DNA from 3 places in the Bacillus sp. 11B20 genome. Region 2 is predicted to be linked to each of the others. Evidence: riboswitches for the same ligand, from Rfam matches in the RefSeq annotation. Region 2 holds a riboswitch; each other region holds the start of a gene.
The links. Region 2 has a riboswitch for S-adenosylmethionine ahead of ACN6NB_RS05670 (methionine biosynthesis PLP-dependent protein). Riboswitches for the same ligand answer to the same signal wherever they lie in the genome.

Region 1 (10,759 bases), 120 kb from region 2:
CAACGAAAGAAAGAGGAACTGGACTTGGGTTAATGGTTAGTTATAAAATTATTGAAGAGCATCAAGGAACCATTGAGGTAGAAAGTGAGGAAGGCGTAGGAACCGTCTTCCATCTCACGCTGCCACTAAGGCAGCAGAAACAAGAAGGAGAGCAGTAACGTGTATTATACCGTCTATCACGCACCCATTGGGGCATTATACATACTAGAAAAGGACGATGCCATCATCGAGGTGATGTTTGATGATGAGCCGTTTTTAGCAAAAAAGCAGGCAGTGAATTTAAAGCAAGCAGATACGCCTGTCTTACAAGAAGCGAAAAAGCAGCTGGATGAATATTTCAAGGGAGAGCGTCAAGTATTCGATCTCCCGCTCAAGCAAACAGGTTCTCCGTTCCAAGAGCAGGTGTGGGGAGCATTGTCGGCCATTCCATATGGTGAATCAAAAAGCTATGCAGACATTGCAGAGGCGATAGGCAATCCCAAGGCTGTAAGAGCCATCGGACAAGCTAACAGACGAAATGCATTACCTATTTTTATTCCGTGTCACAGGGTGATTGGAAAAGACCGGTCTCTGACGGGCTATGCAGGATCGAAGACAGACATGAAAGCGGTCCTCCTTGAATTAGAAGGCATCCCATTTGTTCAAAAATAAATCGATTGACCTGTTCCGAATTTTTCCTGAGCAACATATCCTTTTATTAAGCTAAAAAAGTTGGTTGAGGGAAAAAGGAGGGCGCTGGCATGTTTTGGGGCAAAAAAGGTAAAGTGTATGCAGTTACGTCACTATGTGTCAAAATGAACGTTTTGACGGAAGAACAGAAAGAAGAAATCTTAACAAAAACGAATCAAGAAACAAAAAAGCGCGGTGCTCTTAAATGACAAGAACACGGCGCTTTTTTGCGATCATTGGGAGATGCTTTCGGCGAAAAGAGCATCAATCTCTTCTGCATAGTTCGATGTGATAATTCCCTTTTCTGTAATGATGCCTGAAATGAGATGATGAGGAGTGACATCAAAGGCGGGATTGAATACTTGAACATCGGGCGGTGCAATGGGGACACCGTTTAATTCCTTTACTTCCAGCGGGTCGCGCTCTTCAATTGGGATATCTGACCCGTCATGGGTGGATACATCAAAAGTGGAAAGCGGTGCTGCTACAAAAAACGGAATGTGAAAATGCTTGGCTAGAACGGCAAGACCTAACGTTCCAATCTTATTCGCTGTATCTCCATTACGAGCGATACGGTCAGCTCCAACAATGACAGCAGAAATTTGCTTTTCTTTCATCGTATGGGCGGCCATGTTATCTGTAATGAGTGTCACATCCACGCCGCCTTGCATGAGCTCCCATGTTGTCAGACGAGCGCCTTGAAGAACAGGGCGTGTTTCACATGCATAAATGTGAAGGTCAAGATTTTTCTTTTTGGCTAAATAAAAGGGAGCAAGGGCTGTTCCGTACCGGCTCGTTGCAATGGAGCCTGCATTACAAATGGTCATGATACGGTCACCTGATTTAAAGAGCTGAAGTGCATTTTGACCGATTTGTCTGCATATTTCTTCATCTTCAATTTGAATTTGAATGGCTTCATGGACAAGATCTGTTTTAGCTGCATTTACTGATGCTGCACGCTGAATGCGCTGCAGCAGCCGGTCTAATGCCCAGGCGAGGTTCACAGCAGTTGGACGAGCACTGTTTAAATATTCTTTGATTCGAATCACTTCTTGTTTAAAAACATCGATTTCTTCTGTCTCAATGGCTTGCGCACTAAGTGCCAGTCCAAATGCTGCTGTAATGCCAATCGCAGGGGCTCCGCGTACTTTTAATGTCACAATTGCATCATACACATCTTCTTTCGTATATAAATGCTCAAAGACGGTTTCGGTCGGTAATTTTTGCTGATTTAAAATGTGAATACGGTTTTCTTCCCATTCGACAGAACGGGGGACTTCAAATTCTTTTGACAAAACCCGTCACTCCTTTACAGATGGCTGGAATAATGCGACGAGGTCAGACGCTGTTTCCACTGCATGATATTGTTTGATAAATGTTTTTCCAAGTGTCAGTGCTGCTTTTTTCTGTTGAATCCGTCTAGTTGGTGATGGAATCGCATCAAGATCAGCGGCATGAGCAAGGCCAATTGTTCGGCGGACAAGCTCACAGCCGGCAAAGCCTGTCGCTTCTTTTAAAATCCGGTCAAACGTTGTTTCTAAAAAGCTGTCCGATACACTAAATGCTTCAATGCTGTCCTCTTTCCAAGCTTTTGTGAACACTTCTTTGAATGTTGCCCATACATTGACGACATGGTCAAAAAGGTGCTGCTGCTCGTGTTCATTCTCGCGAGATAAAGCATTCAGGAACAGATTGGCGATAAAGTGGCCGATATCGAATCCAAAGGGACCGTAAAACGCGAATTCTGGATCAATGATTTTCGTTTCAGTCTCATTTGCAAAAATACTGCCTGTATGAAGATCTCCATGAACCAATGTTTCAGCTGATGTCAGGAAGATACGCTTCAATTCTGCTGCTTTGGCCTGCACTTCAAGATCTGCCCAAAGCGCTTCTGCTGATTCTCTTAATTCTTCTTCGAAGTCATTTGTTTCACTATCAAAGAAAGGGTCTGTGAAGACAAGTTTTTCTGTGATATCACACAGGTCAGGGTTCGTAAATTGCTTCACAAATTGTTTTTTGATTTTAGGATTTGTCGCAAAGTCAGATGTGTAAAAAAGTGTTTTTCCTAAAAATTCTCCAACATGATCAGATAAATGCGGATATTGTTTTCCGGCAATTAGCCCTTTTCTGACGATTTCTAAGTGTGAGAGATCCTCCATGGCTGTCACTGCAAGAGCTGTATCCGAGTAATAGACCGCTGGTACGAGATGCGGAGCATATTCTGACTGTTTGATCAGGGCAGCACTTTCAATTCTTGCCCGGTCTAATGTAAGAGGCCAGCTCTCACCAACCACCTTTGCATAAGGCAGCGCCTGCTTGATGATCAATCCTTTTTCTTGTTTGTGATCATAAATATGAAAGACGTAATTTAAATTCCCGTCGCCGATTTCAGTACAAGTCAAATGACTGCTTTCTTGGATTAAGCCAAGTCTAATTGCGAGTGCAACTGCCGAGCTTTCTGTTAGTTCTTCATATGATGCCGTAAGTGTAACCAATTGCTTCCCCTCCAAATCATATAAAAAAGCCTCTTTCTCCTGAGAGAAAGAGGCTTGATGGTGTGTATGCTCAAAGCCTCTCTTATCTCTCAGCACATACGTCTGATGGAATTAGCACCGTGCCCTATAAGACAATTGTCTTGGCGCGTTACTTGCTGCGCCCCACTTCACAGTGGTATTAACGGTCGGTTGCTGTTGGGGTCAAAAGGCCAAATCCCTCGCCCAACTCTCGATAAGAGAAATCAATATGTAATTGTTTCGTGTCTGTTTGCATTTCTTAATTCAAGATATTATCAGAGCTGCGCTTTACATGTCAATCTTTTTTCAAAATTGCTTTACAATTCATAAAACAATCCATTACAGTGATTGTATTGTTACGTAACTTGAATAGAAGGTGAAGAAATGGAATTCCAGCAATCAGATGTGTTGAAACAATTACCGAAACAATTTTTTGCGTCCCTTGTCCAAAAGGTGCAGAAAAAAGTGCAGGAAGGGGCAGATATCATTAATTTGGGGCAGGGAAATCCTGATCAGCCAACTCCTCCGCACATTGTAAAAGCCATGCAGGAAGCGGTAGCAAAACCTGAAAATCATCAATACTCCTCATTCCGTGGAACAGCGAAATTAAAAAAGGCCGCTGCCGCTTTTTATGAAAGAGAATATGGCGTTACGCTTGATCCAAAGACGGAAATTGCGATTTTATTTGGCGGGAAAGCAGGGCTTGTTGAGCTGCCTCAATGCCTGCTGAATCCGGGTGATACGCTTCTCGTCCCTGACCCAGGTTATCCTGATTATTGGTCAGGTGCTGTACTTGCTGGAGCTCATATGGTGACCATGCCACTTCTTGAAAAAAATGATTTTTTACCTGACTACGATTTGCTGCCTGAGGATGATAAGAAAAAGGCGAAATTAATGTACTTAAATTACCCCAACAATCCGACGGGGGCTACGGCAAGCCGTTCATTTTTTGAAGAAACCGTGACATTTGCGAAAGATCACAAGCTTTGTGTTGTTCATGATTTTGCATATGGCGGCATTGGATTTGATGGAGAAAAGCCGATCAGCTTTCTGCAAGTAGATGGAGCGAAAGAGACGGGAATAGAAATTTACACATTGTCTAAAACGTACAATATGGCAGGGTGGAGAGTAGGATTTGCAGCAGGTAATCCGTCTGTTATTGAAGCGATTGAGCTTTATCAGGATCATTTGTTTGTCTCGTTGTTTAAAGCCACGCAGGATGCAGCAGCGGAAGCCCTATTAAGCGATCAAACGTGCGTACGGGTGCAAAATGACCGATATGAGAAAAGACGGAATGTGTGGATAGCTGCCTGCAAAGAAATTGGCTGGGAAGTCAGTGCTCCAAAGGGATCATTTTTTGCTTGGTTAAAGGTGCCAGAAGGATATACATCTGAAGCCTTTTCTGATTTATTATTAGAAAAAGCGCATGTTGTTGTAGCGCCAGGTAATGGCTTTGGTGCTCACGGTGAAGGGTACGTGAGAGTAGGGCTTCTAACAAGCGAGGAGCGGTTACAAGAAGCTGCTCAGCGCATCGCTGCCTTGAAGCTGTTTGAAAAAAAGCCATTGACAACATAAAAAAATGGTGCGATAATTCAGGCAATATTTAAGAAAATTGAATATTCTTATCAAGAGTAGGCAGAGGGACTAGCCCAATGAAGCCCGGCAACCGACTTCCATGAAGCACGGTGCTAATTCTTGCAGCAAGCGCTGAGAGATAAGATTCGGATGAATAACACGAAATAACCTCTTTAAGGCGCTCAAGAAGCACTTGAAGAGGTTTTTTTATTGAACATATGCATGATGCAATCGAAAGGGGATTCCTAGTGAGTGAATTACTGGCAACATACGTATTAACACATCGAGAGGATGAACAAATAAATCGAAAAGCGGAGCAGATCGCGCTTGGTTTAACAGTTGGATCATGGACGGATTTGCCTCAGCTCAAAAAGGAGCAGCTTCAAAAGCATAAAGGCCGAGTTGAAAAAGTATTAGAAAAGGCTGCTCCAGCCGAAAATGGCCTTTATCAATCAGAGGTGACCATTGCTTATCCTGAGGCAAACTTTTCAGCAGATTTACCAGCTGTTTTCACGACGATTTTTGGAAAGCTTTCACTAGACGGAAAAGTGAAGCTAGTCGATATCCAATTTTCTGAAGAATTTAAAAAAAGCCTGCCAGGACCGGCATTTGGAATTGATGGCATACGAAATAAGGTAAATGTATTTGATCGTCCATTATTGATGAGTATTTTTAAAGGTGTTATCGGCCGTGATATGCAGGATTTAAAAGAGCAGCTCCGTTTACAGGCATTAGGCGAGGTTGACCTCATCAAAGACGATGAAATTTTATTTGAAAGTCCATTAGCTCCTTTTGAAGAGCGAATCAAAGAAGGAAAAGAGATTTTAAAAGAAACCTATGAAGAGACAGGACACCGCACGCTGTATGCTGTCAATTTAACGGGCAGAACCTTTGACCTGAGGGATCGAGCGAGAAAGGCCGCTGAACTTGGAGCAGATGCGCTCTTATTCAATGTCTTTGCTTACGGTCTTGATGTCATGCAAAGCTTAGCTGAGGATCCAGATATTCCACTGCCTATTATGGCGCATCCCGCAGTGAGTGGTGCATTGACATCCTCTCCTGAATATGGATTCTCGCATTCTCTTCTTTTAGGCAAATTAAACCGATATGCTGGCGCTGATTTGAGCCTCTTTCCCTCACCTTATGGATCGGTTGCACTTCCGAAAAAGGATGCCCTTGGAATCTATGAAGCTTGCGTGAAAGAGGATACGGTTCAAAAAACATTCCCTGTCCCGTCAGCAGGCATTCATCCAGGAATGGTTCCAGTATTGATCAAAGATTTTGGAATTGATCATGTGATTAACGCAGGTGGAGGCATTCACGGACATCCGCGGGGAGCCATCGGCGGAGGGAAGGCATTTCGTTCGATCATTGATGCCGTGATACAGGAAGAGTCTATCCAAGATAAGGCGGCTTCCTGCCAAGACTTAAAAGCGGCACTTGATCTTTGGGGAAGGGTAGCAGAATAATGAAAAAACCAATTGTGTGTTGTGATTTTGATGGAACAATTACAAAAAATGATAATATCATCCGCATCATGAAACAGTTTGCACCGAGTGAATGGACGAAACTGAAGGATGGTGTCCTGTCAAAGGAAATTACCATTCAAGAAGGCGTCGGGCAGATGTTTCAATTACTGACAAGTGATCAGAAGGAAGCCATTCAATCATTTATTTTAGAGGATACAGAGATTCGAGAAGGATTTAAGGAATTTGTGGATGAGGTAAAAAAAGCAGACATTCCTTTCTATGTACTTAGTGGGGGGATGGACTTTTTTGTCTACCCCATCCTCGAAGGCATTGTCGATCGAGACGATATTTATTGCAATCATGCATCATTTGGGGAAGAGCATATTCAGATTGAATGGCCGCATGCCTGCGATACGCAATGTCAAAATGGATGCGGATGCTGTAAGCCCTCAATCATTCGAAACCTGACTCATGAGGATGATTTCATCATCATGATCGGAGATTCAGTGACTGATGTGGAGGCGGCGAAACATGCAGATCTTACGTTTGCGCGCGACTACTTGCTCAATGAATGTCAAGAGCTCGGGCTCGTACATAAGGAGTTTGACACATTTATTGATCTACACGCGCAATTTGTTCAAATAAAGGAAGTGAAGGAATGGCAGACGCAAAGAGCAAATGCTGGCAGGAGCTAGCAGACGTTAAACGTGAACTGGCCCAAAGAGACTGGTTTTTCGGAACAAGCGGTAATTTATCGATCAAGGTGTCGGATGATCCAATCACGTTTTTGGTGACGGCAAGCGGCAAAGATAAACGAAAAGAAACAAACGAAGATTTTGTGCTGGTAAACGCGGCAGGCCAGCCACATGATCCGAACGAGACGCTTAGACCATCAGCTGAAACACTGCTTCACACGTACGTGTATGAACGGACGAAAGCAGGCTGCTGTCTCCATGTCCACACCATTGATAATAATGTGATGTCAGAGCTGTATGGGGATAAGGGAGAGATTCGTTTTAAAGGCAACGAAATCATCAAAGCGCTTGGTTATTGGGAAGAGGATGCAGAAGTGTCGATTCCGATTATTGAAAATCCAGCTCATATTCCGCATCTTGCAGAGCAATTTGCCAAACATCTGACACTAGAGGCGCCATCTGGTGCTGTACTCATTCGCAATCATGGCATCACGGTCTGGGGAAAAACAGCCTTTGAAGCAAAACGAGTATTAGAAGCATATGAATTTTTATTTAGCTATCACTTAAAATTAGCGCTGTATCAACAGCAGCTTGTAAGATAAAAAGGAGGAAAAGCACATGGCGACGATTTTGATTCACAATGAAGAGAACACATTACTTGAGAACGAGCAAGAGGTTGCATCATATTTAGAAAACCAAGGGGTTATTTATGAGCATTGGGATATTGAAAAGCTGCCAAACCGTTTATCAGAAAAGTATGATTTAACCGATGAGGAAAAGGAAGAGATTTTGACTGTTTTCCAAAAGGAAATCCAAAGTATTTCTGAAAAAAGAGGGTACAAAGCGCAGGATGTGATTTCATTATCTGATGCCACGCCAAATCTTGATGAGCTGCTCCAAAACTTTAAACGTGAGCATCACCATACAGATGATGAAGTACGCTTTATTGTGAGCGGGCACGGAATCTTTGCTATTCAAGGCAAGGATGGCGTCTTTTTTGATGTAAGATTGAACCCAGGTGATTTAATTTCTGTTCCGCCAAACATCCGTCATTACTTTACACTTCAAGAGGATCGCAAAGTGGTCGCAGTTCGCATATTTGTCACAACTGAGGGCTGGGTGCCAATTTACGAGGAAGAAACGGTTTAATGATAGAGCTGATCATTCCGCATGAGGCGGAAGATCAGCTTTTTTTTAGGAAATTAGACATAAAATGTGAAAGAAAATAGTTGATTTTGATCTTCTGTATAGGATAAAATTCTGTTTAATCAATGTGACAGTCCTGTCCAAATTTGAAGTTTACCCCCAAATTTGATTGGGTAAAAGGTCTTTAGGCTGTAAAAAATTAAATAAAATAAGCATATTTAATTTAATTTACAAATAAAGTATAATTTTGGTGTCGGATCATTTTGAGCATAGACAGTCGAAATCATTGCGGGAGCTGAGATCATGAATATTTATGTAAGGAAAGAACAATTGCTGATGTCCATTGATGAGAAGAGAAAACAGATGGTAGAAGCTGCTCAAGTGGAAGGGTACACTGGTGAGATGACAATTAAATATAGTCAAGAACTGGACAACCTGATGAATGAGTATCAGCATCTTCTTTTTCATGAGAAACAATCTGCCCCCTCCTTTCATGATCTTGTGTCTCAAATGAGTCTTTTATCTGTGAACCGCCCCTCTTATTGACATGAAAAACCGGTCTTGCATAAGCAAAACCGGCTGACATCTTCAGCTATGCTGAGTGAGCAGAAGGAAGCATGATCATAACAGTCGTTCCTTTATTCACTTCGCTATGAATATCAATTGTTCCGCCATACATCGAAATGATTCGTTTACACACGACAAGCCCAAGACCCGTGCCTTTTTCCTTCGACGTAATAAAGGGGAGGAAGATGTGCTTTAACATCTCTTCTGGTATGCCTTCACCTGTATCCGCTACTTTAATGATGACATGTTCTTTTTCAGCTTCGATCACAATCTTCAAATGACCGCCGTTTGGCATCGCTTCTAAAGAGTTCTTTGCTACATTTAAAACGACTTGTTTAATATGATCCTTCGTGCAATACACGCCCACATCTTGAATCGTATTGATTTGTAGGTCCACTTCGACATTATAAAGGTTTGCCTCAGAGAAAACGATCGGCATGATCTCACTTACAATTTCTTTAACAGAGTTATTCTGCCATTTTTCTGCCGTTGGTTTTCCTAATACAAGAAATTCACTGACGATTTGGTTGATCCGTTTAATTTCTTCCTCGATGACAGAAAAATAGAGCTGATCTTCTTCTGAATGATACTTCTTTTGCAATAGCTGGATAAATCCGCTGATCCCAGTTAATGGGTTGCGAATTTCGTGTGCTGTACTTGCTGCGAGTGTTCCGATCAATTCAAGCTTTTGCGCTTCATTTTGATGACGCTCCTGCTGAGTTTGCCGCCTTAACACGATATACTGGACTAGTGTGAATAAAATATTTAATAAAATAAACGCACTGGATAAAGGGATGAGCATCACAGACAGCACTTCACTTGTTGAAGCACGCTGCGGAAAGACCTCCAGCTTCCAGCTGTTTTCATCTAAATATGTAGACACGGTGCTGCCGCCCTCAGGTACTGGCTGTGGACCACTTGTAAACACGACATGTCCATTTTGATTCAGCATTTTAAAATGAAGATCAGGATTCAATACATTCATAATATTTCTTAAATAATCAATTTGAATGGCGGCAATCAGCACATTGGTGACCTCTTCATTTTCATCGAGAACAGGCACACAAATGGAGAGAATCCGCTGTTTTGTAATTCGGCTCACATAGTTGTCTGTGATCACGGTCTGCTTGGTCACTTGAATGCGTTTAAAGTAATCTCTGAATGATAGGTTGATTTTTTCCTTTAACGGGGTGGTGCTTGCTGTTACATTTCCTTTTTTGTCTAGGAGATACAGACCTGAAAAACGAGGTTCTTGTTTATAAATTTTCTCTAGGATGTTTTGTACTTTTTTCGTCTCAACCGGCTGGTCAAATCCCATGGCAAGGGAAGTTAATCTCGCTTCTGTTTCACTTATTAAATAATTCATTTGGTTTTTGTGAATATTTAACATAAGTGTAGCGGTTTGTTTGTTCTTTAAATCGATTTTTTCAGTTTCTTTTTCGTAGATAAAATAACTAATGATTAGGGTTGGAAGCATGACCAAAATAAGGTAAAGTCTGATCTTCTTCCAAAACCCTTTGAGTATACTCATCATTCATCGCTCCAACGTATTACCTAATAGACTTATTATAGCATTGAACCTATCTTTATTACGATGACTTGTGTGATTTTTAAAAAATTAGGTGATTCGTTCTGGTCTCATTTTCGTGCTAAAGATGGATCAAAATGTTGACATTTTACTTATTGTTTATTAATGTCACATTAGTGGGTTGCATTTCATAAAGGATGATAAAAAATGGAAAATCATAATGTTGAAAAATCATTGAAATTATTTATTGTATTATCACGTGCCTATCGCTCAATTAATCATCACATGAACAAACATATTGTGAAGCACGGGCTGAATCCAACTGAATTTGCTGTGCTAGAATTGCTGTATCATAAAGGTGATCAGCCGCTTCAGCAAATCGGTGATAAGATCTTACTTGCAAGCGGCAGCATCACCTATGTGGTCGATAAATTGGAGAAGAAAGAACTCCTCAGCCGGAAGGCTTGTGCAGAAGACCGCAGGGTGACATTTGCGCATATTACAAAGCAGGGACGAGCTTTGCTTGATGACATCTTCCCAGATCATGCGAAAGAAATTCATGAGATGATCAGTGTCCTGAGCGAAGAAGAGAAAGAT
Region 2 (10,759 bases):
AAGTCCTCGACTAATTTCAAAATCATTCTTCTTTGATCATCTGAAATTTTTGCTTTCTGATCATCAGTGATATTGTTTTTGTTTAACACATCACTGACAAGAAGACTTGTTAATGGATCAATATCCGTATTGATTTGAAATTCCTTTTTTTCGTTCTCTTCAGCCACGATGATTTCACCTCTTTCATACGTCATGTTAGAAAAAGAAAGGGTCAAAGAATGCCGGCTTCAACTAAGAGCACATTCAATGTTTGAGTGAGAATTTGGACGGAGTTCATAATGGATGCATCTGATAATGTAATTGTAATGTTATAGCAGTTGATGATTTGAATCACAGTTTTCTTTTGGATTTCCACTTGTTGCACAGCTAAAAGCTGATCTGTGATGTCAGCAGCCACTTCATCGTCTGGTACAAGAATTTGGATTAAAAGAGTAATGATTGTCGTTACGGTCGCTTGAAGGGAGAGTGCAGCTGTTACATCTGTTTTATGAATTGTGACATTTTCGGAATCTTTGATCTCAATGAAATCATCATAATTGCTGATTAATTCGTTTAACAGTTGTGTATATAATATTTCAGCACTTTCTTCAATAGACAATACTTTCACTCCTTTCTTATCTATACATTATTTAATGCAGCAAGGACTCAAGGTGGAATCGGAAAGTGTGAAAAAGTACAACCCAATTTTATTTCCACTCGATTCATCATGACGGTCTTTTTTCTTGCATATATAAAGAAAGGACGGAAAAAGAAGAAAGAAGGAGGTGGAGGCTTCTGAGCGGTGCTTTGTCATTTGTCGTGTTTGCCCTCGCATCCTTTAGACTGACGAGACTGATTGTGTTTGATACCATTACTGCCCCTTTCCGACGTCTATTTCATGAAGAACAGGAAGAGGTAAATGAACAAGGTGAGGTCGAAACATATATCATCATTAAAGGTGAAGGACTGCGGTCCTGGGTTGGAGAACTGTTAAGCTGTTATTGGTGTACTGGCATGTGGTGCACTGCTGCCTTACTTCTGATATACATACTTTTTCCTGTCATCAGCATGTGGCTTAATTTACTATTAGCGATTGCCGCAGCAGCAGGCATCATTGAAACGGTCGTCTCGAAGCTTGTGAAATAAACAGGCATTCTGATCAGACACGCTTTCAATAAATGCATATACTATCATGGAACAGGAAAGGAAGGGTTGCGATGAAACCAACTGAAACGCCGTCACATATGCTTCAAGGTTATCCAGCGCAGTCAAATCAACAATCTGTATATACGAAAAAAATCAAGAAAACTGGCTGCGGCTGTGGAAACAAAAAGAAACCTCAATAATAGAAGAGAAAAACAAAAGCCGGATTTATCCGGTTTTTTTGTTGCCCTTTTTTTGAGTGGTGCATATGTAAGAGAGAAGGGGTGACCAGAATGGATGCATTCGAACAATTAATCGGTTCCTTGTTCACTAAACCCCATGATGGGAAAGAACAAGCGCACGAAAAGGCTGAAATGGATCTATCGGATAAAGCGCATGATCTTGAGGAGCACTTAAAAGCATTTGGCGTGAAGATGGAGGCTTTTGCAAAAGAAACAGAAGCATTCATGATGCGTCATACAGAGGCAGATTACGTCTTTAAACAGCAGAAATAAAAATTCCGCACTTTTTTATGTGATCGTCCAAACCATTTCTTGCATTTTTCATACTTTGTAAGGGAGAAGAGGAGGTGCTTAAATATGAGTTACGGTTACGGTGGCGGTTCTTGCGGAGGCTACGGTGGAGGCTACGGCGGCGGATATGGATCAACATTTGTTCTTGTTGTCGTGCTTTTCATCCTTCTAATCATCGTTGGTGCTTCTTTCTTTAACTACTAAAAAGTAAGAAGGTGAGGGAAGCAAGGGGGAAGCCTTTTGCTTTCCTTTCTCTTTGGTCAAACAAGGTTTTAGGATAGGCACATATCCCGCCTATTTTCATATAGTAAGGTGATTACTCCACAAAGAGGAGGCAAATGAATGGATAATAAATTCTTTAAAAGCGTAGAAAACAAAACCGGTGTGAATATGAATGATGTGTTTAAACTTGCAGGTTCTTTGCAAAATGCCAACTTTAAAGATGAGAATACCGTTCGAGGTGTCATTAAAAAAGTAGCGCAGCTTGCGAACAAACGTGTACCTAAAGAAATGGAAGACAAAATCGTTCAATCGATTACTAGTGGAAAAGAAAAGCTTGATTTCAATACAATCGCTAAAATGATGAATAACAAAAAATAAACAACAGGCTCTCCGTTTAAAGGGGGGCCTGTTGTTTTTTTGTAAATAATTCACGGTTTTTCTTTAGAAGAGGATACAAAAAGCGAGAACGATGAGCCGTTTTGCCTCGTCTAAATGAAGGAACAGACAGATAAAGAGATTGTTCAGCTCTTGTCATGGCCACGTATAATAAACGGCGCTCTTCTTCCAGCGCTTCTTCATCACCGTTTCTGAGTTCATCCAGTGAGAAATCATGAGGCAATGCCCCATCGACCACACAAGTGATGTATACTGTCTGGAATTCAAGTCCCTTTGCACGGTGGATCGTCATGAGCTGAACACCGGGTTCATCTGTTTTTTCCTTTTCGGCAGATTTCATATGTTCGGCATGTGCGAGAAAGGCTTCAATCGTTTCAAAGCGTCTGGCAGCTGTTTTCACATCACGTACATCATCTGTCCCTTTTTCAAGTACATTCGTATCGTTCACCCGTTTTTTTAAGTAATCACCGAGTCCCATCTTTTGTTCAATAAATGTCACCGCGTCCGATGGCTTTAATGTTCGTAACGTTCGGAATAAAGGAACGATTGATTGCAGCTTTTTCCGTTGAAACGGCTGTATATCTGTCAGCTTTCCGAGCGCATCTACCATTGAACAATCCTCTGTGATAGTCAGTGCCTTTAGTGTATTCAGCGTTTGCTGCTTTAAAAAGAAAACCGGCAGCAGCTGTTTCATGGCGGCCACATCATCTGCATCCTGACTTAAGGAAAGAAAGGCGAGGAGTACCCGAACAATTCGTCTGCTGTAGAAGGCTTTAACGCCAGCATCCGTTTCATACGGAATGGCCGACTGATGCAGTCGTTCATAAATCGCACGGCCGCCTGTATTCGTACGAAACAGCACGCAGAAGTCATTCGGCTTTGCGCCGTTTTTAATTTTCTCCTGAATATCTGCGACAATCATCGTCGCTTCCTCTTCTTCATCATATGGATAAAAGAGCGTCGGCGAAATTTTCTCCGCCCGAACGGCTTTTAACGTCTTCTCATAACGATGCTGATTTTTCTTAATAATCGCATCTGCACTTGCGACAATTGTATGATGAGAGCGGTAATTCGCATGTAAATGGACGATCTGAGCCGAAGGATAATCCTGTTTGAATTCAAGGATGAAAGCAGGATTGCTACCCCTAAATGCGTAAATGGCTTGATCATCGTCCCCTACACAAAATAACTGCTCTGATTCTCCGGCTAAAAGTTGAATCAAGCGATATTGCACTGGATTAATATCCTGAAATTCATCCACTAAAATATACTGGAATCGTTCTTGATACCGTTTTAACAGTTTAGGCTGTTCTGTCAGCATATGTAAGCAGGCAATCGCCATATCATCAAAGTCAAATTGCTGATGATCTCGTTTTTGCTGTTCATATGATTGATAGATCGTCCACATGTGTTTTTCCTTTTCATCCTTCAAATCAGGAAGTTCACCTGGTAAAAAGGCATTTTTCCAATAGCCGATGGATTGCAGCACTTGATCAGTAGGGTAGTCTTTCTCATCAAGTCCTTCATTCATTATGGCTTTTCGAATGTATTGCTCCTTTTGCCAGTCAAACTTGATCAGATGCTGGCCGTTCCATTTATTTGCGTCATCGTGAAGCAGCATTTTATAAAAAAGACTGTGGAAGGTGCCTGTCACCACTTGGCTGGCTTGTGAAGGATGAAGCTGGTATTGCTTGCGCAGTCTTTCTTTCATCTCACTGCTCGCTTTTGTAGTAAAAGTTACGAGTAAAATATGGTGAGCAGGAATATGATGATGGGACATGAGATAAGCCGCTCTAGCCGTCAGGACTCTTGTTTTCCCGCTGCCGGCACCAGCCAGCACAAGCATCGGACCATCTAAATGTGTGACAGCTTGAAGCTGCGGTGTGCTAAAGGTGATATGCGGGAAGAGGTCGATCGTATGAACTTGTTCATTTTCTTCTAAATGTAAGGCGTCGCTAAATTGAATCGACTTTGGTTCCTGCCAGTCATATGATTCGCTAGTTTGCGAGATGATCTGTTTGCCGGTTGGAAAACGGAAGCCGCCAAGTTCTTTATAGGAAGCCTTTTCCTCCTGTTCAGCCGTTTGATTATGATCTGCTTGTTCTTCAGCTTGTTCACAAATCTCTTGCTGAGACATGTGCTTATGAATAAAGGCAGGTTCATCATGTATATTTAATCTAAAAAAGACCGGTTGTCCGCAATATGGGCAGAATAATTGTCCTTTTTTTCCCTCGTCATGGAGGAATTGATAATGTTCTCTCGAATACGTATGTAATGAGATCGTTCGATCATGTCGTCGTGCGCATTTCAAAGCTAGTCCTCCAATAGTCAATCAATCTTAAAATGAAACACATCTAATCATATCAAATGAGGCGTGTTTCAAACAGTCATAATTAGGGAATAGTAGAGTAAGAGAGAAGCAAAGGAGGCGTTCTTGATGGGATATATAGCCCCGATTCAGCCGGATCTGTATTTTCAATATATCAATCGTCCAGCTCCTCAGGATAAAGAAGACTACGCGAAAGTAACAAAGGTTACTCGCACCTTTCATGACAAGATTTACAGAGAGCTGGAGAAAAAAGAGGACTTAGTGACAGAAGCGGAAACGAAAGTACAGCAAAAAAAGCGGGAACGCTTTGTACGAGATATGTTTATGGAGGAAGGAAAAGGCGTTCATATCAATACGTATATATAAATGATTGCGCTTTCTTCCATTGGCGAACGATAATGAAAAAGAAAAAGCCAGGGCATTTTGAATGCTCTGGCTTTTCTTTTGGTCAAACAGACAGTGTTTTTGTCATTTTGACATGGGTGATTCCAGCTTCTTCAAACGGTTCAGAAACCGCTTTGTAGCCTTTCTTTTCGTAGAAAGGAAGCGCATGGACTTGGGCATGCATCACCGCTTCTTTTGCTCCATTAGCAATTGCTTCTGTTTCTAGCGCCTCTAATAGCTTGAGGCCAAGGCCGAAGGAGCGCGCCTCTTTTAACACACAAATTCTTTCTAGCTTTGCCTTTGATCCCTCAATGATCCGCAGTCTAGCGGCCGCCTGAGGCTTTTTGTCATCATTGTAAATGACAAAATGGGTGGCTTTGTCCTCTAGTTCATCTATTTCGATCTCTACTGGAACTTCTTGTTCTTTGACGAATACTTCTTTTCGAACGTAATATGCATCTTCTCGTTGTGTTTGTTCTGTTGCGATGACTGTTTTCAAATGTCTTTAACCCTCTTCTCCTAAAATAAATGTTTCATAGACGGTCCAAGATCCGTTTTCTAATTGATATAAAAGGTGGAAGCGATCCACTGTTTCTTCATGGTCAATCTTTCTCAGCTTTAATGTGCCAAGTACGTCTGAATGCTCATCATCTGATAGTTTTTGAGCCACTGTGACATGCGGAACAAAGGCATATTCAGGTGTACCAGCCAGTGGCTCTGCGTACAATCTTTCATTGAGCGCCATGATGTCCTCGTTCGGTTCTACTTTCATATAAATGACGTTGTTTACAGGAGCGAATGAACTGAATTTTTTAATACGTAACGTAATAGGAGAAGCATTTTTTGCATAATCTCTTAACGTTGAGACGACCTCAGCCGCTTCTAGATCCGTTAATTCAAAAGGTGTTCTTAATGTTAAATGAGGCGGTATGAGTGCATAGTTCGGATCATAACGCTTCCGGTAAGAGTTCGCAATATCTTGCAATTTTTTTGATGGAAATATAACAACTCCGTATTTCATCATGTTCCCTCCTGAATAAGAAAGTATTTATTATTGTTTATTATAACAAAATTCAGTTGATTAACGAATATGGGAGCATTCTTTTTAACGAAGGCGCAATGAGCGGCTGCCAAAACGTCCATTTATGATCCCCTTCGAATGTCTCAAATAAATAATCCGCTCCAGATTGTTCAAGAAGGGCCTTTAAATCATCATTCGGCTGAACAAAATCAAGCACCTGGCCATCTGTTGTTTTCACAGCGGTTTCCTCCAGCCCAATTTGATGGATAATCGCATAATGAGAAAGGGCTGTCGACTGTTTGACGGCTTCTAGAACCGACTCGTCAACGTAAGGGGACTGCAAAATCAGCCCGCCAAATAAAGAAGGATAATCAATGGCTGTCATGAGGGAAATCGTCGCACCAAGTGAATCACCAATAAACGTACGTCCTGATCCAATTTGATAGGTTGGATAGTGTTCATCAATATAAGGAACCAGTTCATTGGCTAAAAAGCGTTTATACGCTTCAAACTTTGTGCCGTCTGGATGATACGTGTTCCGTCTTTCCGTAACATTTTCATAAGGGACACCAATGATAATCGAGCGTTCCATTTCTTTGTTCTGCATCAATTCTTCTGCCTGTCTGCCTATTTTGCCTAGGCGGAAATAATCATGACCATCCTGGGCAATGATGACATGATATGTATAAAGGGGGGAGTAATTGACTGGCAAATAGATCAAAATGGTCATGTCCGCCCCAAGTTCTTTTGACTGTAAGGTTTCTTCTTGAATGATTCCTGTTTTCTTCACCATAATCCATTCCTCCAGCTAACCAAATTCATCATAAAGTGAAACGTTTCCATTCATTGTAACACGAAAAACAGCGTTGTTCCTATATGCTAACATGCAATCAAACCGTATAACATCGATTCTGTTATAAAATACAGAAAATTTTAATTAATCATGACATTTCCCCTTGAAAAATGAGATTTAATGGGTTACAGTATTAAGAATTAGAACAGACAGACAACACATTCTTATCGTGAGAGGTGGAGGGACTGGCCCTTTGAAACCTCAGCAACCGGTATGCATCACTACATGTGATGTACCAAGGTGCTAAATCCAGCAAGCAGCTTTTTTGCTTGGAAGATAAGAGGAAGCGATTAAACCCCTTCTTCTTATGAAGAAGGGGTTTTCTGTTTTGAAATCAGATTTTTACTTAGGATGGTGTCAAATGACAGAACATGTGGAAACGAAATTAGCGCAGATTGGAAACCGTAGCGAAGAGGTGACTGGCACTGTCAGTCCTCCCGTTTACCTTTCGACAGCATACAGACATAGAGGTATAGGGGAATCTACAGGATTTGATTATATTCGAACGAAAAACCCAACAAGACAGCTCGTAGAGGATGCAATTGCTTCACTCGAAGAAGGGACGGCCGGTTTTGCCTTCAGTTCGGGAATGGCTGCGATTCAAACGATCATGGCTCTATTTGAAAGCGGAGATGAACTCATCGTCTCATCAGACCTATATGGCGGTACATACCGTTTGTTTGAAAACGAATGGAAAAAGTACGGCTTACGTTTTCTTTATGATGATTTTGCAGATGAAGACTGTTTACGCTCTAAAATCACGCCAAACACAAAAGCGGTCTTTATTGAAACACCGACAAATCCACTGATGCAGGAAGCAGATATTCAAAAAATAGCGAAGATTGCAAAAGAACATGGCGCTTTGGTGATTGTCGATAATACTTTTTACACACCAGTCTTGCAAAAGCCGATTACGCTTGGAGCGGACATTGTCATTCATAGCGCAACCAAATATTTAGGCGGACATAATGATGTTCTTGCAGGGCTTGTCGTGACAAAAGGAGAGCAGCTGTCTGAAGACATGTTCCAGCATCAAAACGCGATTGGAGCGGTTCTATCACCATTTGACTCATGGCTTTTAATGAGAGGAATGAAAACACTGGCTCTTAGAATGCGCCAGCACGAGGCAAATGCGAAGGAGCTGGCTGAGTTTTTAAAGAAACAGCCAGAAATTCAAGATGTGCTTTATCCAGGAAAGGGAGGCATGCTGTCATTTCGAGTAGCTAAAGAGGACTGGGTCAATCCATTTTTAAAGCAGCTAAAAACGATTTGTTTTGCTGAAAGCCTTGGCGGAGTCGAAAGCTTCATTACGTATCCTGCAACGCAAACGCACATGGATATCCCAGAAGAAATTCGCATTGCAAACGGTGTATGTAACAAGCTGCTCCGTTTCTCTGTTGGCATCGAGCATGTAGATGACCTGAAAGCAGACCTGAAACAGGCACTATCACAAGTAAAAGAGGAGGTACACGCCAAATGACCACACATGATTGGACACTCGAAACACAACTCGTTCATAATGCGTTTAAAACAGACCGTTCAACAGGTGCAGTCAGTGTACCGATTCAGCATGCATCCACCTTTCATCAAAGCAGCTTCGATGAATTTGGCCAATATGACTACTCGAGATCGGGAACTCCTACACGTCAAGCATTAGAGGATACGATTGCGGCGCTGGAAGGAGGAACGAGAGGGCTTGCCTTTGCATCAGGCATGGCTGCTATTTCAACCGCTTTTCTTCTATTATCAAAGGGAGATCACGTCCTTGTCACAAGAGATGTGTACGGCGGGACTTTCCGAATGATCACCCAAGTTCTGTCGAGATTTGGAATTGAGCATACCTTCGTGGATATGACGGATTTGAATGAAGTCAAAAGAGGCATTCAATCGAATACAAAGGTCATTTACATGGAAACACCGTCAAATCCAACACTAGGCATTACAGATATTGAAGGTGTCGTACAGATTGCGAAAGAGCATGACTGTTTGACATTCTTAGATAATACGTTTTTAACGCCTGCGCTTCAGCGTCCGCTGGACCTTGGTGTGGATGTTGTTCTGCACAGCGCAACGAAATTTTTAAGCGGCCACAGTGATGTGCTGTCAGGCTTAGCCGTGGTAAAAGATGAGAAGCTGGGAGAGGAACTCTATTCACTGCAAAACTCCTTCGGTGCGGTCCTTGGCGTGCAGGATTGCTGGCTCGTTTTAAGAGGGTTAAAAACCCTTCAGGTCAGATTAGAAAAAGCTAGTCAAACGGCCTTCGAGCTAGCTTCATTTCTTAAAGAACATCCTGCGGTCAAAAAAGTATACTACCCAGGCTTAGATGATCACCCGGGTGCAGATATTCAGCGAAAGCAAGCGAGCGGAGCAGGGGCTGTTCTCTCATTTGAACTAGAAAACCAAGCGGCAGTCAAAGAATTGGTGGATGCCGTCACATTACCTGTATTCGCCGTCAGCCTCGGCGCCGTCGAATCGATTTTGTCATATCCAGCCAAAATGTCACATGCAGCTATGCCAAAAGAAGAAAGAGAAAAAAGAGGGATTACAGATGGGCTGCTTCGTTTAAGTGTCGGAGTTGAAAACGGAGAAGACCTCAAACGTGACTTCAAACAAGCACTGGATCAACTAAAGCCTGTTCTTGTGAACCAATCATAAAGAAGGAGAGAAAAAAGCCGGCACAGCCGCCGGCTTTTTGATCTTTTTTAAACAAAACCATTGACGCTTTATTATTATGGTTATATAATAGAGACTGTCAGTAACAGAAAGCCCAGAACTGATACATAACCCGATTCCGTAGCTCAGCTGGGAGAGCGCTACCTTGACAGGGTAGAGGTCGCTGGTTCGAGCCCAGTCGGAATCATCGTTGAAACCCTTGCGTAGCAAGGGTTTTTTGTTTTTATCTTTCTTCATGAAAACGTATGAAATTTGTATCGCAACGCCTTTTGAGTCACCTAATAAATGGATCAGTAACTTTTAAATCCTATATGATTTTATTTCCTTTATCTTTCCAGACTTTGCAGCACTACTAAAAATATATACATCACAGAAATCAATTTTTAAACCATTCGCTAGTAACATCACACCATTTATTGAAGCAAATTTCCCGTGTGTGATTACTTGGCAAATTTCAAGTTCGCTAACGATTTCTCTGTCCTCTTTGTACAAAGTGGAGATTAAGGCATTTCGTCCTTCAAGCTTTGTATTATCCTTTAACTGATACCAGATAATAGATTCATCCGCATATTCCTTAATAACTTCAGTCTGCCGCGTTAATATAGCTACTGTAAAATCAATGACTATTTGCTTCCTAGGAGCATTGTCACATCCTGTTGGAATGATAAGCTTTATTTCATTGAGGGAACTGTCCACTAATGTTAACCTCCTAAAAATACGTTTTATAAAAGCTTTTTGTGATGTAATTTGGATCGTCTGTTAAAGTTCAAAAAAGGCATTTTTAAACTGATATTGAATTATATCATAAAGAATTTATAGTTCATTATCTAAGATGGGAGAGATTAATTTAGAAAAACAATTAAATCCTCCCTTAAAAAGGTAGAGTAATCCACATTTTCAGGATAGAGGTCGCTGGTTCGAGCCAGTCGGAATCATCGTTGAAACCCTTGCCTAGTGTTCTGCAGTGTTAAATTCTAATTTGTTTGTGACATGACTATAAATACCTGAGGTTGTTTTAGCACTAGCATGTCCTGCTCTTTTTTGAATAGATGTACCCCACCTGTTTGGGATGGGGTATCTGCATCAATACATTCAATATTTGTCTGGTGTAATTTAAATAAATAAAGTTCGTTTATCTTAATATTTAATAATGGTTCTTCCTAAATGTTGGCCATTTTTAATGGCTTCAATTTTTTCAGGTAACGTATCGAGCGTAATCTCATTGA
Region 3 (10,759 bases), on a different contig from region 2:
ACAATGTTCATTTAATAAATCAAGCACATATGCTTTGTTAATATATTCGTCCGTTTGACTGTTTTTAATGATGTCTTTCGCCCAAGCGTTCATCTCATTTTTCAGCCAATGACGAATTGGAACAGGGAAGCCCAGCTTCTTGCGGTTTAACACATGGTCAGGCACAATGCCTTCTGCTGCTTTACGCAATAAATATTTCGTTGTGCCATCTTTTGTTTTCAGCTCTTCTGGAATTTTAGAAGCCGCTTCAAATACGACCTTATCAAGGAATGGAACACGAAGCTCAAGGGAATTCGCCATTGTCATCTTATCTGCTTTCAATAAGATGTCACCGCGCATCCACGTATGAATATCAACATATTGCATTTTGTTAATATCACTGTAGCCTGCACTTTCCTCGAAGTATGTCTTCGTCACATCACGATATGTAATGTTCGGATCATACTGCTTTAAGAGGTTTTTCTTTACTGGCTCTTCAAAGATTTTCGCATTACCGATATAACGCTCCTCTAATGGTGTACAGCCACGGACGATAAAGCTTTTTCCTTTCATTCCTTCTGGCATTAAGCGCGCCAGACGAAGAAGAAGCTTTTTCAGCATAGATGGAACAGATTCAAATGGTTTAAGAGAAAGCGGCTCACGGTAAATATTATAACCACCGAACAGCTCGTCTGCTCCCTCACCAGAAAGAACAACCGTCACTTGTTTCTTGGCTTCCTTTGCCACGAAGTACAATGGAATCGCCGCCGGATCAGCTAAAGGATCATCTAAATGCCAAACAATTTTCGGAAGCTCATTCATATATTCCTCAGGAGAAATCACAGCGCTGAAGTTTTGTAAGCCCAGCTTATCAGCCGTTTCCTTCGCCACATCAACTTCACTAAAGCCATCCTGCTGGAAACCAACAGAAAACGTCTTCAGCTCAGGATGAAATTCCTTTGCGACAGATACGATGAAAGAAGAATCGATACCACCTGATAGGAATGAACCAACAGGAACATCACTTCTCATGTGAATTTTCACAGAATCATAGATTGCATCGCGGACTTCTTCAATCAGCTTTTGTTCTTGTGTTTGTTCAGGCTTGAATTGAACTTTCCAGTAAGTCTTAAATTCAATCTCCTGTCCTGGGCGTAAAGTAAACTGATGACCAGGCTCTACTTTGTGCACCTTTTGATCAAGTGTATTTGGCTCAGGTACGAACTGGAATGACATGTATTGCTGTAAGGATGTCTCATCAAATAAAATGTTCTCGTTCACTGCCATCAAGCTTTTGCGTTCAGACGCAAAGTACACTTGCTCATCCATTTGTGTAAAATAAAGCGGTTTGATGCCAAAAGGATCTCTTGCGCCATATAATAATTGCGCTTCTTTATCCCAAATTAAAAATGCAAACATGCCGCGAAGCTTTGAAGCCGCTTCTTCTTTATAATGACGGTATGTGGCAAGAAGTACTTCCGTATCTGAATCTGTGCTGAATGTATAGCCTTTTTTCACAAGCTCTTCCTTCAGCTCCACATAGTTATAAATTTCTCCGTTGAAAATAATCCAGTACTTTTCATCTTCATAAGAAAGCGGCTGCTTTCCGTGCTCAACATCTATAATACTTAAACGTCTAAATCCAAATCCTACATGCTCATCATGAAAGTAACCCTCATCATCCGGACCGCGATGAACGATGAGACGATTCATTTGTTTAATTAGCTCTTCCTGTTCAGTAGTTTCGGACAATGGACGGTGATTAAATACACCAACAAACCCACACATATTATTGCCTCCACGTTATGTTATTTCTTAAAAGTAGACCTATAATTAGACAGTATTTTGTCCGATTTTGTTTCACATTTTTTCGCTTTTTACAGATTTTTTTTTAATCAAAAGGAAAACCGCTTAAAATAAGCGGTTTTCTATGTTGTTATTGTCCCAATGCTTCTTTACGAAGTGTTTCGGCTTTATCCGTTTTTTCCCACGGAAGATCTAAGTCGTGACGGCCGAAATGTCCGTATGCAGCTGTTTGTTTGTAGATCGGACGGCGCAGGTCAAGCATTTTAATAATGCCAGCTGGACGAAGATCAAAGTTTGCACGAACCACTTCAATTAATTTTTCTTCAGAAGCTTTTCCTGTTCCGAATGTATCAATTGAAATCGATACAGGCTGTGCAACACCAATTGCATAAGCAAGCTGTACTTCACAAGAATCTGCAAGGCCGGCAGCTACGATGTTTTTCGCTACGTAACGAGCAGCATATGCCGCAGAACGGTCAACCTTCGTTGCATCCTTACCTGAGAAAGCACCGCCGCCATGACGAGCATATCCGCCATACGTATCAACGATGATTTTACGTCCAGTTAAACCAGCATCCCCTTGAGGTCCACCGATCACGAAACGGCCAGTTGGGTTAATAAAGTATTTTGTCTGTTCATCAATCAGTTCACTTGGAACGACAGGGCTGATGACATGCTCTTTTAAGTCACTTTGGATTTGTTCAAGCGTCACTTCTGGTGCATGCTGCGTAGAAATAACCACTGTGTCAATACGAACTGGTTTGTTTTGCTCATCATATTCAACTGTGACTTGTGTTTTTCCGTCTGGACGAAGGTATGCAAGTGTCTCATTCTTACGTACTTCTGTTAAACGGCGAGATAATTTATGCGCTAGGGAAATCGGCAGCGGCATGAGCTCTTCGGTTTCGTTGTTGGCAAAACCAAACATCAATCCTTGGTCACCTGCACCAATCGCATCAATTTCTTCTTCAGTCATTGTTCCTTCACGTGCTTCAAGCGCTTTGTCTACACCTTGCGCAATATCAGCAGACTGTTCATCAATTGATGTAAGGACCGCACATGTTTCCGCATCAAAACCATATTTCGCACGTGTGTAGCCAATTTCCTTAATTGTGTCACGCACCGTCTTTGGAATATCGACATAAGTAGACGTTGTAATTTCACCGCTTACTAATACGAGACCGGTTGTAACAGAAGTTTCACAGGCAACACGTGCATTTGGATCTTTCTTTAAAATTTCATCCAAAATGCTGTCTGAAATTTGATCACAGATTTTATCCGGATGTCCTTCTGTCACTGATTCTGAAGTAAATAAACGACGATTTTGACTCATAATGGCTATTTCCTCCTGTACAAGACCACATCATCCCAAGATGAGGCCTCCAATATGATACGGAACTCGTTCCCTCTTATATTTAAAAACGTTTATATTAGAGATGTTATTGGCAATTTGTTCATATGATATCCCAAAAATAAAAAAACCATTTCCTTCATTGCGAGGAAAGGGTCTGAGATCGCATGCCTTTCACTCTTATCGCTCAAGGTGTTCTTGTACCTTGCATCAGGTTAGCACCTTGGTTTCTCAGCATGTTCATGCCTTTTTCATAAGAAACCGGTTGCTGGGCTTCATCGGGCCTGTCCCTCCACCAACTCGGGATAAGAGTATCCGTTCAATAAGATATCTTATCTTAAACCCTTGCGTCATGTCAATGCTTCATAAGAATTATCTCCCTCTTTTTTCTCCTCATCATTAGCATCACCAAAAAGCATATTTTCATAGCAGAAATGAAAAAACACACACAAAAATGTTTAAATAGTATAGACTATTATTATTAATGTGTTATACTAATCGAAACAAACAAATTCAACGGTAAAGGAAGGGTTTTTTTATGAACTCAGTGGATTTAAAAGAAGATTTGCAGTCATTGCTCTCATTAGAAAATACGCACCAAAATTTATCTGTTCCGAAACTTGTTGAAAAGATTTTGGCACGTAATGAAGGCGTTTTAACATCAACAGGAGCTGTCCGCGCGACAACTGGAGCCTACACAGGACGTTCGCCTAAAGATAAATTTATCGTCAAAGAAGAAAGCTCTGAGCATAAAATCGATTGGGGTCAAGTCAACCAGCCGATCTCCAAAGAAGCATTTGACCGTTTATATACAAAGGTTGTGTCATACTTAAAAGAACGTGATGAACTATTCGTCTTTGAAGGGTTTGCAGGCGCTGATGAAAGATATCGTATGCCGATTACAGTTGTAAACGAATTCGCATGGCACAATCTTTTTGCCAAGCAGCTATTTATCAGACCTGACGGGTCAACACCTTCTTCAAATGAAAAACCTTTCACCATCTTATCTGCACCGCACTTCAAAGCAGATCCTGCAACAGATGGCACAAACTCTGAAACGTTTATCATCGTTTCTTTTGAAAAACGCACGATTCTTATCGGTGGAACAGAATATGCAGGAGAAATGAAAAAGTCCATTTTCTCTGTGATGAACTACCTGCTTCCTGAGCAAGATATTTTATCCATGCACTGCTCAGCAAACGTAGGTCAAGAAGGCGATGTAGCCTTATTCTTTGGACTTTCAGGTACTGGGAAAACGACGCTTTCTGCAAGCGCAAGCCGCAAGCTGATCGGAGACGACGAACATGGCTGGTCTGGCACAGGAGTCTTCAATATCGAGGGCGGATGCTATGCGAAATGTGTGAACTTAAGTGAAGAAAAAGAACCACAGATCTACAAAGCGATCAGCTTCGGATCAGTTCTTGAGAACGTTGTGCTTGATGAAGAAACACGTGAAGCGGATTATGATGATACATTCTTTACTGAAAATACACGCGCTGCTTACCCAATCGAAATGATTGATAACATCGTGAAACCAAGTATCGCAGGACATCCATCTGCCATTGTTTTCTTAACAGCTGATGCGTTTGGCGTCTTACCTCCAATCAGCCGTTTAACAAAAGAACAGGCAATGTACCATTTCTTGAGCGGGTACACAAGTAAATTAGCGGGAACTGAGCGCGGTGTCACATCACCAGAAACGACATTCTCTACGTGCTTCGGTTCACCATTCCTCCCGCTTCCAGCTCACGTCTATGCTGAAATGCTTGGCAAAAAGATCGATGAGCACGGTGCTAAAGTATTCCTTGTGAATACAGGCTGGACTGGCGGAGGCTATGGCACAGGCAAACGAATGAATCTCGCTCATACAAGAGCAATGGTTCAGGCAGCAATCGAAGGTGACCTTGATAATGCTGAAATGATCACTGATGACATCTTTGGCTTACACATCCCGCTTCATATTCCTGGTGTACCAGATGAAGTGCTTCAACCTGCAAAAACATGGGATGACCAAAAGGCTTATCAAGAAAAAGCACACTTCCTTGCCAATGAATTTAAAAAGAACTTCCAAAAATTCAGCCACGCGGCAAGTGACATTGAAGCCAAAGGCGGACCACTCGTATAACCAAATGAAAAAAGCTGAGGAGATTCAATCCCTCAGCTTTTTTTAGTTTGTTGAATGCAATGACACAAGGCGGTACGTCACCTTCGTGACATTGTCTGTCAGCTCTAGTTTTTCAACATGTGCTGTCCCTGTTTTTTCTCCGTCTTTCGTTTTGCGCACCTCAAGTGGAATATTTAACGGATAAATGCGGTATCCATCCTTCATGAGTTCAAATACATTTTCTTCAATTCTTGTCTCTTTTCCCTTTGTGACAATCATTGTATTAAATTCAACAGGCATTCCCATAATGAAAATCCCCCTACTTTCTATATTTCGTTATACTGCTTATTTTAACACATTTCCGCTTTTTCGGCTGTGCATCCATGTGGTCAGCCTTCTCACAATTTCTCGATTATGCTGCGGCGGGAAATAGTGGTTGTATCCATGGAAATACCACGTCTCCACAGACTTCCCGTGCTGGCGCAGTGCATCTTCTAACAAATATGCATGCTCAATCGATACATTTTGGTCCTCTTCTCCGTGGATGATCAGGACAGGTGCTTCAATTTTATCCACATCATTTAAAGGGGTTCTGTTCTCATATGCCTCTGGCACCTTATGCGGCGGACCACCAATCACACGCTTCATCATCCGTCTCATATCCACACGCTCTTCATAAGTCAGTTTCATGTCACTGACGCCTCCCCATGTGACAAAGGAAGCCGCCTCCTGTTTCATTTCTACAGCGGTCCAGATGCCCATAATACCGCCTCGCGAAAAACCAAAGATATGAATGCGATCCTTCTTCACTTTTTTGTGCTGCTTTAACAGCTGAAAGGCAGCAAAAGCATCTTTTCGATCTTCTCCGGCAAAATCTTCGTTCCCTTCGCCTCCTTGGTTTCCCCGGTAAAAGGGAGCAAAGACGACAAAACCCTGCGCGGCAAATTGCACAATCCGGCCAGGTCTGACCATCCCCACATTTTTAATGCCGCCTCGTAAGTACAAAAAGCCGTCGTAGAGACCTTCTCGGGCCGGCTCAGCGAGCAGTCCTTTCATCCGAAGTCCATCTGCCTCATAGGTCACTGTATATAAGTGAATATGCGGATGGGGCGACGGAAATCTTCTTTTTTCCACAATCACTCGATTTCTCTCCTTTTCATCTCTGTTTACGTCCATTGCTTCAGCATCGCTTCTGCGACAAGCTGGCCTGATTTTGTCACCATTGGCGTGCCGCCGCCTGGATGACTTGTTCCCCCAACAAACCAAAGTCCTTCAATGTCCTTTGACTGATTATTGATGCGAAAGAACGCCTGTTTGAACGAGTTTGAAGACATGCCATAAATGGCTCCACGATATGCTCCCGTTTTCTGCTGCAGATCGAGCGGGGTTTGAACCGCTTCATATTCGATCAGCTCATCCAAATCAAAAAGACCTTTGTCCATTAATTTGTTTTTTACATGCTGACGATATGTCTCCTTTAGCATGTCCCAATCTTGCTCTTTTGTCACATATGGTGCATTGGCCAGTACAAACAGGTTGCTTCTTCCCGCTCCTCCGCTTAAAGCTGGTTCTGAATGACCTGAATAGCATATGTAGAGCGTCGGGTCTTGAGGCAGTTGTTTTTTCTGAAAAATATCTTTGAATTCTTGCTCATAATCCTCAGGGAAAAACACAGTGTGATGAGCGAGCTGTTCATAGACTTTAGGTACACCTAATAAGAGAACAAAGCCCGACAACGACGGTTCAATACCAGCCAGTTTTTGATTTAAAAAACGAGGACGGTCTTTTTCATCTATAAGATGACGGTATACAGTCAGCGCATCTGCTCCTGCAATGACTTGATCTGCCTCATACATCTGCTGATCCGTCTCCACTCCTTTGATCCGCCGATCCTTCACATGAATCTTGTTCACTTGTTCATTGAGGTGAATCTGAACGCCTAATTCTTTTGCCAGTGTCTCAAATGCCTCAACTAAACGATATGTACCGCCTTGTATTCCATAAATCCCTTTCTCCCCTTCTAAATATGCCATCATGTTAAAAATAGCCGGCGCTTCGTAGGGAGAAGAGCCGATATAAGTGGCATACCGACCAAACATCGCCAATGTATGGGGATGACGGAAATATTGACGCAGCAGGCGCTGAACGGATGTGAACGGTTTGACAGCGAGAAGTGCTTTCATCAGCTTTAAATCCGCCTTATCCTTCCAGCTCAATAACAAACGATTTAAAAACTGCTCCTCTGCCTTTTGAAAAAGCGTCTTTGATTCCTGTAAAAATGCGCGGTATTGCTTCGCATCTTCAGGACTGAATGCAGCAATTTGGGACTCCATTTGCTCAATATTCTGCGTAAACTCGACCGTATGGCCATCTGAAAAAATATTTTTGGTCAGCGGAGAAATCGGATAAAAGGTCACATAATCCTCCATCCGTCTATGACAGGCTGTAAACACTTCTTCAAAATATGCCTTCATTGTAATGGTACTCGGTCCTAAATCAAAAGAGTAGCCTGCCTCGTGATGGCGCTGCAATTTCCCGCCTAAAACCGCTTCTTTTTCTAAAATGGTGACCTGAACCCCGCGTGACTGGAGACGGATCGCGGCTGATAATCCGCCAAGTCCGCCGCCGATGATGATCACTTTTTTCATTCGTACTTTCTCCCTTTCCATTCATACCCTTCTTTTTTCAGACCAATTTTCATAGAAGCAAAACCGATAGCAATCAGGCTTAAAATACTGACCGGCAATAAAAAAGCCATCGCAGATGTCCGCCCATTTTCAGTATCTATTGCCGCTTTAATCGACACACCCAGCCCATAACAAAGAATCGCTAAGCATACGCTCAAAACATCCAGCTGAAACAATGCGATCATGAAACAAATGACAGGAACCAAATAAAGGAGGGTGTATAAACAAAATACACTGCTTAACAAAGCAATGCTTCGATTCACACCTGGGAATAAATTTTTCCGGTAACCTTCCCAAACCTCTTGTCCACTCTCATACATTCTCATATACACAAATGGATGAATGCTTGCAAGTGTGAACGGAAAGCCTTTTTCCTTCACCCGTCTAGCCAAGGCCATATCATCAACTAGTGAATTCTTGATCGCTTCATGCCCGCCAATGTCGTGATAACAATTCTTTTCAACGGCAATAAAACCGCCATGTGCTGCGGCAAAAGCGGGATTCTTAGATTTTCTTACCCATTTCACTGGCAGATGACAGCCAATGGTAAACATCATCATAGGAACCACAAGATGCTCAAAAAATGTACCTGTTTTCTGTTCTGGAAAACCTGACAGCATGCCCGTTTTTTGCATGCATAACTGCTTGTACACTGATTCAACTGCCCCTTTTTTTAACCGGACATCCGCATCTAAAAATAGCAGCCAGTCAGAAGCAGCAGCTTCCGCGAGCTGAGAACAGGCATATGATTTACCAAGCCAGCCGCGCTTTAATGGTTGACCTGACTGGACACGGATCCACGGGTAACTTTCTGCAAAGCGTTCCACAATCGCTCTTGTCTGATCTGTCGAATGGTCATCAAGGACGATGAGCTCTTTCGGGTAAAGACGTTGATCAACGATCGACTGAAGACAGGCTTCGATCCGATTTTCCTCATTTCTTGCTGGAATCAGAATTGATAATGAAATCGGTTCACCCCGCGGAAAGGATGCTGGCTTTAAAACAGGAAGCTGCCTCATATTCCATATGGTGAAAATAAACTGACAGAGCAAGAGTACACTGATCACAGTTAGGAAGACCGCCATGTTTTCACCCACTTTTTAAAGGAATCAAACGCATCACTTGTTGACTGACTTGTCCTTGTCATCTGTCTAAATTCTTGATTGTTTGAAAAATCAGGATCTGCGATGACCTGTGCTTGATGTGCGTTTAACTGCGTTTCAAGCAGATCTCTGAGCAGATGCGTCACGTCCTTTCTTCGAAGTGCCCCGCCAGATACTAAGGTATCTTCACCAAACAAAGCAGATACTGTCGGCTTTTGAAATTGATTAAATGTATAATGCAAGGTCACAGGCTTCACCACGACTTGCTCAAATTGTCTCACTAAAAATGAAGCCCCGCCCTCTAATTCAAGCGGCCGTCTGTCCTGATGCATGATTTTCCCCTGTGGAAAAAGCCATACAGCCCCGCCAGCCTGCATGTTCTTTTTTGCCGTCATTAATGCTTGCTTCACACTTTTCAGATTCTCTTTCTGAACCGGAAAAGCACCAAGCTTACGAAAAAAGGCATATTGCTTCAACTGCTTCTCTTCCATCATCATATAGTGATCGAGTTCGGACGCTTTTTCTGTTAAAAGAAAGAGGATGAGTCCATCCCACCATGAGCTATGATTGGCGAGATAAAGAACAGGCAGCTTCTCGTTTGGGTCCACAGCGCCTTTCATCATCACGCAGCGGAAATGTTTATGAAGTAAATACCGCTCAAGATAAAGAGAAAATATACGTCTAAACGATCGGCTTTTGTCGCTTTCTTTCAAATTGAACCCTTCCTTCACACAAAATAACAATGATCAGTGCTAAATAAAAAATGACCTCGAGCCCGCCCTTTAATGCCAGCACACCAAAAAAGAACACCATTGCCTGATAAATACGGCTCGTCCAGCTCAGAGCCTTTTGATCAATCTGAACAAGCGGGAAGAGAAAGGAAAGTCCTGCTCCAATCATACCCCAGCTCACAAAATTCTCAAAAGGAATACCATAAAAACCACCGCCGTCATACCACACCCAAAATTTCCGTTCAGCTGCTACTGGGTCTAATATGAGGTCAAGCAAGACAATCCATATCCCCGTTTCGACCGCTCGTTTCCACTTCGACTGCTGACTAGATAAAAAAAGACTGTTTAAAAATACTCCAACCCATGCAAAAGCAATGGTTAAAGGTACCCCTGCCACTAGAAAACCTAACGTTGGATAATAGTCATAACCTCCGAAAGGAAATCCGGTTGTGATCCCAATCCATTCAACCGTAAATGTCAGCACGCCGACAATGGCTGCCCGTTTGATCACCATTCCCCATGATCCATAAATATTTCGCCCAATCTCTATCACACAGCAGGCATACAGCACAAGGAAAATGCCATTTGCAAATTGAAGCCATACTGGCACCTCAAAAAAGACCATTAATATGAGCCCTATCAAATACCACCCAAGAAATACCCAACTCACTCTATACACGAAACCGCCCCTTTATTTCTTCCAAATTCAAGAAAGTATTCATGCTTCTAGTATAGAAAAAAAGACACGTTCTATAAATAAACAATGCGCTTCTTATTTTCATCTAGGCACTCACCAAAAATCCCTTTTGACATACTTTAATTAGTGATCTAGAACAAAGGAGGCGAATTACTCTTGAATCGTTCCATCAAAGTCAGACTGGCATTCATCGTCGTTGTCCTGCTCTTTATTCCATTTGTCGCCTGTAAAAAAGAACAAGAGCAGACCGTACAAGTAGCCGAGGTGACCCATTCGGTTTTTTATGCTCCGCTATATGTTG

Region 1: another riboswitch for S-adenosylmethionine. It lies ahead of mtnW (2,3-diketo-5-methylthiopentyl-1-phosphate enolase); the one in region 2 lies ahead of ACN6NB_RS05670 (methionine biosynthesis PLP-dependent protein).
Region 3: another riboswitch for S-adenosylmethionine. It lies ahead of metK (methionine adenosyltransferase); the one in region 2 lies ahead of ACN6NB_RS05670 (methionine biosynthesis PLP-dependent protein).

The regions. Positions count from the first base shown of each region.
Region 1 covers NZ_JBLZWZ010000007.1:401,443-412,201, forward strand. Annotated here, with positions in the region: gene ACN6NB_RS06295 (PAS domain-containing sensor histidine kinase) at 1-158, shown strand, start outside; gene ACN6NB_RS06300 (methylated-DNA--[protein]-cysteine S-methyltransferase) at 160-651, shown strand; gene ACN6NB_RS06305 (hypothetical protein) at 741-878, shown strand; gene mtnA (S-methyl-5-thioribose-1-phosphate isomerase) at 903-1,964, opposite strand; gene mtnK (S-methyl-5-thioribose kinase) at 1,971-3,164, opposite strand; SAM riboswitch class I at 3,245-3,402, opposite strand; gene ACN6NB_RS06320 (pyridoxal phosphate-dependent aminotransferase) at 3,567-4,757, shown strand; SAM riboswitch class I at 4,802-4,903, shown strand; gene mtnW (2,3-diketo-5-methylthiopentyl-1-phosphate enolase) at 5,006-6,226, shown strand; gene ACN6NB_RS06330 (2-hydroxy-3-keto-5-methylthiopentenyl-1-phosphate phosphatase) at 6,226-6,921, shown strand; gene ACN6NB_RS06335 (methylthioribulose 1-phosphate dehydratase) at 6,885-7,523, shown strand; gene ACN6NB_RS06340 (1,2-dihydroxy-3-keto-5-methylthiopentene dioxygenase) at 7,540-8,070, shown strand; gene ACN6NB_RS06345 (aspartyl-phosphate phosphatase Spo0E family protein) at 8,371-8,613, shown strand; gene ACN6NB_RS06350 (ATP-binding protein) at 8,660-10,165, opposite strand; gene mhqR (MarR family transcriptional regulator MhqR) at 10,370-10,759, shown strand, end outside.
Region 2 covers NZ_JBLZWZ010000007.1:279,585-290,343, forward strand. Annotated here, with positions in the region: gene ACN6NB_RS05610 (hypothetical protein) at 1-167, opposite strand, end outside; gene ACN6NB_RS05615 (spore coat protein) at 212-607, opposite strand; gene ACN6NB_RS05620 (DUF1360 domain-containing protein) at 775-1,125, shown strand; gene ACN6NB_RS05625 (hypothetical protein) at 1,197-1,325, shown strand; gene ACN6NB_RS05630 (hypothetical protein) at 1,416-1,637, shown strand; gene ACN6NB_RS05635 (YjcZ family sporulation protein) at 1,722-1,859, shown strand; gene spoVIF (sporulation-specific transcription regulator SpoVIF) at 1,998-2,255, shown strand; gene ACN6NB_RS05645 (UvrD-helicase domain-containing protein) at 2,272-4,584, opposite strand; gene ACN6NB_RS05650 (hypothetical protein) at 4,711-4,968, shown strand; gene ACN6NB_RS05655 (GNAT family N-acetyltransferase) at 5,051-5,485, opposite strand; gene ACN6NB_RS05660 (YjcG family protein) at 5,492-6,007, opposite strand; gene ACN6NB_RS05665 (alpha/beta hydrolase) at 6,060-6,800, opposite strand; SAM riboswitch class I at 7,022-7,143, shown strand; gene ACN6NB_RS05670 (methionine biosynthesis PLP-dependent protein) at 7,222-8,340, shown strand; gene metC (cystathionine beta-lyase) at 8,337-9,515, shown strand; tRNA gene ACN6NB_RS05680 (tRNA-Val) at 9,648-9,720, shown strand; gene ACN6NB_RS05685 (hypothetical protein) at 9,834-10,229, opposite strand; gene ACN6NB_RS05690 (YhdH/YhfP family quinone oxidoreductase) at 10,671-10,759, opposite strand, start outside.
Region 3 covers NZ_JBLZWZ010000008.1:864,208-874,966, forward strand. Annotated here, with positions in the region: gene asnB (asparagine synthase (glutamine-hydrolyzing)) at 1-1,767, opposite strand, end outside; gene metK (methionine adenosyltransferase) at 1,916-3,118, opposite strand; SAM riboswitch class I at 3,314-3,448, opposite strand; gene pckA (phosphoenolpyruvate carboxykinase (ATP)) at 3,675-5,261, shown strand; gene ACN6NB_RS13810 (DUF2584 domain-containing protein) at 5,304-5,546, opposite strand; gene ACN6NB_RS13815 (alpha/beta hydrolase family protein) at 5,586-6,380, opposite strand; gene ACN6NB_RS13820 (phytoene desaturase family protein) at 6,407-7,888, opposite strand; gene ACN6NB_RS13825 (glycosyltransferase family 2 protein) at 7,885-9,012, opposite strand; gene ACN6NB_RS13830 (lysophospholipid acyltransferase family protein) at 8,997-9,743, opposite strand; gene ACN6NB_RS13835 (carotenoid biosynthesis protein) at 9,712-10,440, opposite strand; gene ACN6NB_RS13840 (ABC transporter substrate-binding protein) at 10,615-10,759, shown strand, end outside.